Linked DNA regions of Undibacterium parvum. The protein of the gene in region 1 binds, or shares a complex with, the protein of each later gene. Links are inferred from orthologs where the notes say so. Each region holds a gene or a part of one and is shown on either strand. Other genes may lie near its edges.

What was found.
Region 2: the proteins of ssb (region 1) and sbcB are in contact, whole or in part, in a crystal structure (PDB 3C94), measured with the Escherichia coli proteins. The link is inferred for Undibacterium parvum from one-to-one orthologs.

The regions. Positions count from the first base shown.
Region 1 is NZ_CP034464.1:2,761,570-2,765,851, forward strand. The notes cover bases 832-3,596. They hold ssb (single-stranded DNA-binding protein), read left to right. Parts: upstream 832-1,852; coding sequence 1,853-2,341; downstream 2,342-3,596. Other genes in these bases: EJN92_RS12075 (MFS transporter), read left to right, coding at 832-1,803; EJN92_RS12085 (hypothetical protein), read left to right, coding at 2,671-2,985; EJN92_RS12090 (methyl-accepting chemotaxis protein), read left to right, coding at 3,308-3,596. Also shown: excinuclease ABC subunit UvrA, read right to left, coding at 1-384; more of EJN92_RS12075, read left to right, coding at 622-831; more of EJN92_RS12090, read left to right, coding at 3,597-4,282. UniProt on the Escherichia coli protein: Plays an important role in DNA replication, recombination and repair. Binds to ssDNA and to an array of partner proteins to recruit them to their sites of action during DNA metabolism. Acts as a sliding platform that migrates on DNA via reptation.
Region 2 is NZ_CP034464.1:1,377,150-1,380,139, forward strand. Bases 1-2,833 are described here. They hold sbcB (exodeoxyribonuclease I), read left to right. Parts: upstream 1-618; coding sequence 619-2,049; downstream 2,050-2,833. Other genes in these bases: EJN92_RS05815 (magnesium transporter CorA family protein), read left to right, coding at 1-520; dsbD (protein-disulfide reductase DsbD), read right to left, coding at 2,236-2,833. In the rest of the region: more of dsbD, read right to left, coding at 2,834-2,990. UniProt on the Escherichia coli protein: Degrades single-stranded DNA (ssDNA) in a highly processive manner.

The DNA.
Region 1 (4,282 bases):
AGAGCGCGGATTGTGCGAGGTGGCTTTTTGCTCGATAGAGATGGCTGGCGACAGGCCTTCGATCAGATCGACATCGGGTTTTTCCATCAACTGTAAAAATTGACGGGCGTAAGCCGACAAGGATTCGACGTAACGGCGTTGGCCTTCTGCATACAGGGTATCAAATGCCAAAGAAGACTTGCCCGAACCAGATAAACCAGTGATTACCACTAATTTATTGCGCGGCAAATCGAGATTGATGTTCTTCAGATTATGCGTGCGCGCACCACGGATGCGAATCTCATCCTTCTTTTGCACAGGTAGATCGTGAACGCCGAACTCAATTTCAGCCGGCTTGCTCGACGCTTTGGTCGCTTTTGGGGTATTGCTTCGAGTTTGTGTCATAAGACTGCTTTCCGCTAGGTGCCGCATATTGATGCATATCACTACATAGACTGTAATTACCCTGCATTTTGGAATGCAGGGTGAGCAACCTGCTACTATAACGGTTTTTTGAAATTTGACGCGGGTGACCTGCCTGCTTTGTTTCAGGTTTTATCTTTGTATGGTCTTTGTATTATGATAAACGCAACATCTCCAGCGTGTGCTGGCACTGATGAGTCGCTCTCGGCTGGGTCTGGGATGAATCGCCATGAAATCCTGACCAGCAGCTCGCTGGCGTCGATTTTTGCTTTGCGCATGTTGGGCTTGTTCCTGATTTTGCCCATTTTTGCGCTGCACGCCAAAACTTTGCCGGACGGCGGTAATTTAACCCTGGTCGGTCTGGCGATGGGGATTTATGGCCTTAGCCAGGCTTTTGCGCAGATACCTTTCGGTATCGCTTCAGATAAATTTGGCCGTAAGCGCATCATTGTGATTGGCTTGATACTGTTTGCGCTGGGCGCGCTGATTGCTGCTGCCTCGCACACCGTGATGGGCATTTTGATAGGTCGCGCGGTGCAGGGCGCAGGTGCCATCTCGGCCGCGCTGACTGCCCTGATCGCCGATTCTACCCGCGAGCAGCATAGAACCAAGGCGATGGCCATGGTGGGCGGCTCTATTGGCATTACTTTCGCGCTGTCATTGGTGATCGCACCGGTTTTGTATCAAAGCATAGGCATGAGTGGTATCTTTTTATTGACCGCGGTGTTGGCGGTGGTAGCGATAGGCGTGGTGATCTGGGTCACGCCAGCGGCACCTTCCATCGCGCACGCCGAGAAAATACCCCTGAGCGTGGTGTTGAAAAATCCAGAATTGATGCGCCTAAATTTAGGTGTATTCGTCTTACATCTGAGCCAGGTCGCGATGTTTGTAGTGGTGCCATCGGCCTTGGTCCAGTATGCCGATATCCCCCTTGCCTCGCACTGGAAGGTGTATCTACCGGTGGTGTTCGGTTCTTTCATCGCAATGCTGCCAGCGATTTTTATTGGTGAAAAACAGGGCAAGATGAAGCAGGTATTTATTTTTGCGATCGCCTTGCTGTTGCTGGTGCAATTGGGATTTTGGCAATTTATGGATAGCCCAGCGATATTGATAGGCTTACTGTTCGCGTTCTTCCTGGCGTTTAATATTCTGGAGGCGAGTCAGCCTTCTTTGGTGTCGCGTATGGCACCACCGGCGGCAAAGGGCGCGGCTTTGGGGGTGTACAACACTTTGCAGGCACTAGGTCTGGCCTGCGGCGGTTTGCTCGGTGGTTGGCTCAATCAGTATGCCGGAGCATCAACTGTGTTTATTGTGAGCGCCGCATTAAGCCTCTTCTGGCTTATAATCGCAGGCAAAATGCCCGAACTGCCGCGCCGCGCTAAAACTGCCGCTGTAGAGTAGGCGTCTACAAACTGTTTAACACTGAACCACAGAAATATAGGAGAGTCGCATGGCATCACTCAATAAAGTCCAGATCATTGGCAATCTCGGACGTGATCCGGAAACCCGTTACATGCCCAGCGGCGACGCCATGACCAGCATCACGGTAGCGACTACCGAGAACTGGAAAGACAAGGCGACCGGCGAAAAGAAAGAAGCGACAGAATGGCATCGCATCACTTTCTTCGGTAAGTTGGCTGAAATCGCCGGTCAATACCTGAAAAAAGGCTCACAAGTTTACGTAGAAGGTAGCTTGCGTACCCGTAAGTACACCGACAAAGACGGCGTAGAAAAATACGCAACCGATATCAAGGCCGACACCATGCAAATGCTGGGTAGTCGTCAGGGTATGGGCGGCGGCGCTCCTATGGATGATGAGTCTTACGGTGGCGGCGCACCGTCAGCGCCACGTCAAAGCGCAGCACCGGCACCACGTCCTGCACCAGCAGCGCGTCCGGCACCGAATTTCTCTGACATGGATGACGACATCCCTTTTTAATTCCTGTTAATGGAAAGTGCCAAACAAAAAAGCAGACTTTTACTAGTCTGCTTTTTTTATTTTCAGAGTGGCTTTTCATCATGCTTGAACTCCATAGGGACTCGAGTCCTCGTGAATTTTTTTTGGCAAAAAATCATCAAAATCTAAAAACATCTTGGTTTTTAATGGAAATAAGGTTTTTTTGATACTTATTTGAGTAAATAATTTAAAAATATTCGTATTTTGTATCGTTTTGTGTCAACGCTTCTGTCTATGCCTGCGTTTTGGCTAGTATAGAATCTTTGCCTGCACACAGTCTGAAGCGAAGATTCCCACCAAGGAGTCTTAAAATGATTTACGAAATTCTGGTTCGCCCATCGTATAGCAAACGTATGACCTCAGACCATCTGGTATGGATAGAGAGCGACTTGCCTACGCGTTCATTTGAAAAGTGGTTGTTTGAGCAATCGCTGATGGATGGTAGTGGCCGCGCAGCGATAGTGCGCTGGAGCATAGTACAGAGCCAAAAGCCTGCGCACTTCAAGTTAGCGACACAAGCCAAGGCTTTAATCAGCCGTATCACTGAATTGATGAGTGCTAGCCCAGAATTGGCGATGCCGCAGCAAGAACTGCAATTGAAAAATAAATCGCTGGCCTTGGCCTAAGGTTTAGAATCAAATGCGCTGATGCCAGGCGCATAGATCAATGCTAGTCTCGGTTTTAGAAAGCCCTTTCGGATATTTTCCGAAGGGGCTTTCTGCGTTAACACGAATATTCTGATCAATTCTTGAGATTCTCAAACTGCCAGTAGTCGCAGATAAATCTAAGGCTTAGGCTTAGGCTTAAGAATATTCGCGAGATGCATTTTTTGGAACTAAACTGGTTTTCGTTCATGCGGAATAGTATGTAATCTGATACTGTTCTTGTTAAGCACATTAGTTACCTTGAAAAAATTAATAACTTGCTATCTCTACCCAGGAGAAGACTATGTTAGGTTTGAGACAAATACATCAACTGAGCATCGCTAAACGACTTGGCATCCTCATCCTCAGTGCAGTGCTTGGCATCGCCGCACTAACAGCAATTTTTCTGTATTCTGAAAAATCTCTGATCATAGAAGAACGGAAAAGTAACGTCAGGCAAACCGTAGAGGTTGCGCACAGCCTGGTGCTTCATTATCACAGCTTGATTGCGCCAGATAAATTCAGTGAAGATGAGGCTAAACAGGGCGCGATGAAGGCAATCAAAAGTCTGCGTTACGGCGAAGGTGAGTATATCTGGATCAACGATATGCAACCCAAGATGATTATGCATCCGATTAAGCCCGAGTTAGACGGCAAGGATTTGTCCGGCAATAAAGACCCCACGGGAAAGTTTTTATTTGTTGAATTTGTCGAAGTAGTCAAGGCCAAGGGGGCGGGCTTTGTGTTGTATATGTGGCCTAAACCAGGCCAGGACAAACCTGTGCAAAAGGTTTCTTACGTCAAAGGATTCACGCCTTGGGGCTGGGTGCTCGGCTCTGGTGTTTATATCGATACGGTCGATGCGACGATTCAGACCCGCTTAATTGAATTTTCTAGTGGTGCTTTGCTGTTGGCGCTGGTTTTATTTGCGGTTGGCTTATTCATCGCACGTGGATTGTTAAGGCAACTGGGGGGCGAACCGCAATATGCCGCGAATATTACGCAACATATTGCACAAGGCGATTTAACTGTCGCGATTGCTTTGAAAAAGACAGATCAATCCAGCCTCTTGTTTTCGATACAGTCTATGCGCGATAGTATCGCCAGTATTATTGGGCAGGTCAGAGATGGAACCGATTCTATTTCTGTTTCTTCGAAAGAAATTGCTTCCGGTAATATGGATCTTTCTTCACGTACCGAGACTCAGGCCAGTTCTTTGGAGGAGACAGCTTCGTCTATGGAAGAGCTCACTGGTACAGTCAAACAAAATGCAGACAAT
Region 2 (2,990 bases), 1.4 Mb from region 1 along the record:
TAAAAACTGGCTTGCCTTACTCGATTCACGGATAGAATTACGCAAATTAGATCATCTGTGCGAAGAGCAGCACGATGCGCTACAAGAATTACGCGACTACATTGTCGATACCCATGACGGCACAGTCAACGGCAATGGCCGCAGTAAAGACCTTTTACTAGTGCGCACCAATGATGTAATCGAGCATATCGGCAGGGTATTGAATCACGCGCGCCGACTTGAAGCCTCGCTAGAATCGGCAGTGCAAATTCATTTCGCCGCGATGGCCCACCGCACCAGTGAAATCATGCGCACCCTGACCGTCATTACGGCGCTGTTTATGCCCCTCACTTTGATTACCGGGATCTTCGGTATGAATTTCGTGAAGATGCCTATGCTCGATATGGCTTCTGGCTTTTGGATCATTATGGGTACGATGTTGGGCCTGGTGGTGCTACTGCTAGGCTACTTCCGCAGCAAGAGTTATTTCGAAGAACGCGCCATGCAACAAAGCTCAAGACCTCACGATACTAGGGAGTAGTATCGCCATTCACATGCCGCTTGCGCAATAGATATGTGCGCAATTGCAGGTAATGTATGGATACCCCCCCTATTTCTTTAAATACTATTCGAAAATATATGCACGATTACAGCTTTCTTTGGCACGACTACGAAACCTTCGGCGCGCAGGCGAGGCGCGATAGACCGGCCCAATTTGCCGCCATCCGTACCGACGCCGATCTGAACGAAATCGGCGAACCCATCATGCTGTATTGCCAGCCCGCGCCCGACTTTTTACCAGATCCGCAATCCTGCCTGATCACCGGGATTACGCCGCAAGAATGCCTGGAACGCGGAGTACCAGAATACCAATTTGCAGCGACTATCGAACAAGCATTTTCACAGCCAGGGACCATAGGTGTAGGCTACAACACCATACGCTTCGATGACGAGATCACGCGCTTCATGTTCTGGCGCAATCTGATCGATCCGTATGCGCGCGAATGGCAAAATGACTGCGGGCGCTGGGATCTACTCGATGTGGTGCGCACCACTTACGCACTCAGACCGGATGGCATATACTGGCCGACCAATGCGGAAGGCAAACCTAGTTTTCGCCTCGAGCATTTAGCTGCCGCCAATGGCCTGGCGCACGAAGCAGCCCACGATGCCTTATCCGACGTGCGTGCCACCATCGCCTTGGCCAAACTGATACGCCAGCATCAACCCAAATTATTCGAATTTTGCCTGTCCTTGCGCAAGAAAGAAAAAGTAGCGACGGAGATCGGTTTGCCTCTCAAAAAAGCCTTCCTGCACGTATCGGGCATGATACCGGCTGAGCGTGGTTGCATTACGGCAGTTTGGCCACTCGCGCTGCATCCACAGAACAAAAACGAAGTGATCGTCTGGGATCTCAATTACGACCCTAGCGAATTATTTACGCTCGATGCCGCCAGCATTAAACTGCGCATGTTCAGCAAGGCCGATGCGCTACCAGAAGGCGTCAGCCGTTTGCCGATCAAGAGCATACATCTGAATAAATCGCCTATCGTCATCAGTAATCTAAAAACCCTGAGCGCAGATCGTGCCGCCCATTGGGGGCTAGATATGCAGTTAGTCCAGAGTCATGCCAAGCTCGCCGAGGGTGCGCCAGACATGTCTAGCATCTGGCAGCAGATATTCTCACGCAACACCGAAACGGGCGTTGATGTGGATGAGGATTTATACGGTGGCTTTGTTGGTAACAACGACAGGCGCACGTTGACCGACTTGCGCGCCATGACGCCGGCGGAGTTAGCCAGCACACATCCACAGTTTCAAGATGGCCGCCTCAAAGAACTGCTGTTTCGCTATCGCGCACGGAATTTTCCGTCCACTTTATCCAGCCAGGAACAACAGCAATGGCAGCGCCATATCGCAGCACGATTGCTGGATGGCGCTGCCAAGGCTTTAACGGTAGAGCAGTTTTTTGATCGCATCGACAGCTTGCAAGAAAGCGCAGACGAGAGAGCTGAAGAAATACTGGGAGCGCTGTACGATTACGCCGAGCAAATTACCCCGGTCCGCTAGCTCGATTGATAAAAAAAGTAATTTCATATTAGGACTTACGCCAAATGGTCGCAGCTAGGCGTACCGTCGAAGACAGTACTTTAGTACGGCAAGAAGGATACAACGACGCTGGGGCGGTTTTGCGTAAGTCCCACATATAAAAAAACGCTCAGAGTCTAAACTGACCCCTGAGCGTTTTTTTGTAAGCTAGATACTTCCTAAGGCCTGCAGCGAGGTCAAAAATTTCTCTACGTTTTGGTAACCGATGACGCGCGCATCGATTAATTCTTGCCCTTGCTTATCAAAAAAAATGATGCCCGGTGGCCCGAACAAATTAAAACGTTTTAGCAACTCTTTATCTTGCGCATTATTTGCTGTGACATCGACCTGCAACAACAAGATCTTGTCTAGCTTGGCTTTGACTTGCGCATCACTGAAAGTAAGTTTCTCCATTTCTTTGCAGGACACACACCAATCCGCATAAAAATCGAGCATTACCAACTGAGCTTTGGATTGCAGTAAAACCTCATTCAGTTCGCTCAGTGATCCTATGCGCTTAAAATTCACCGTATGCGCTGGCGCACCAAACAGATGCGCAACTGGCGCATAGACGTCACGCCCGCCAGTACTTACCCCTATCAATTGGCTCAGGCCTAGCAGCGCGAGCGTCACTGCGAAAACTTTCGACGGCAAGCCTCCTCTGTGAATAAACAATTGATATCCAGCATAGCCCAACAACAGTGCGGCCCAGCCAACCATTTGCGCCCACGCCGGAATGACGGGCGACACCATCCACAAAGCCATCGCCAACATTAAGACACCGAAGAAACGTTTGATCGCTTCCATCCACGCGCCCGCACGCGGCAACAGGCTACCGGCCGAAATGCCCATCAATAATAAAGGCACACTCATGCCCATCGCCATCGCAAACAAGGCGCTACCACCGACCAGCACATCACGGG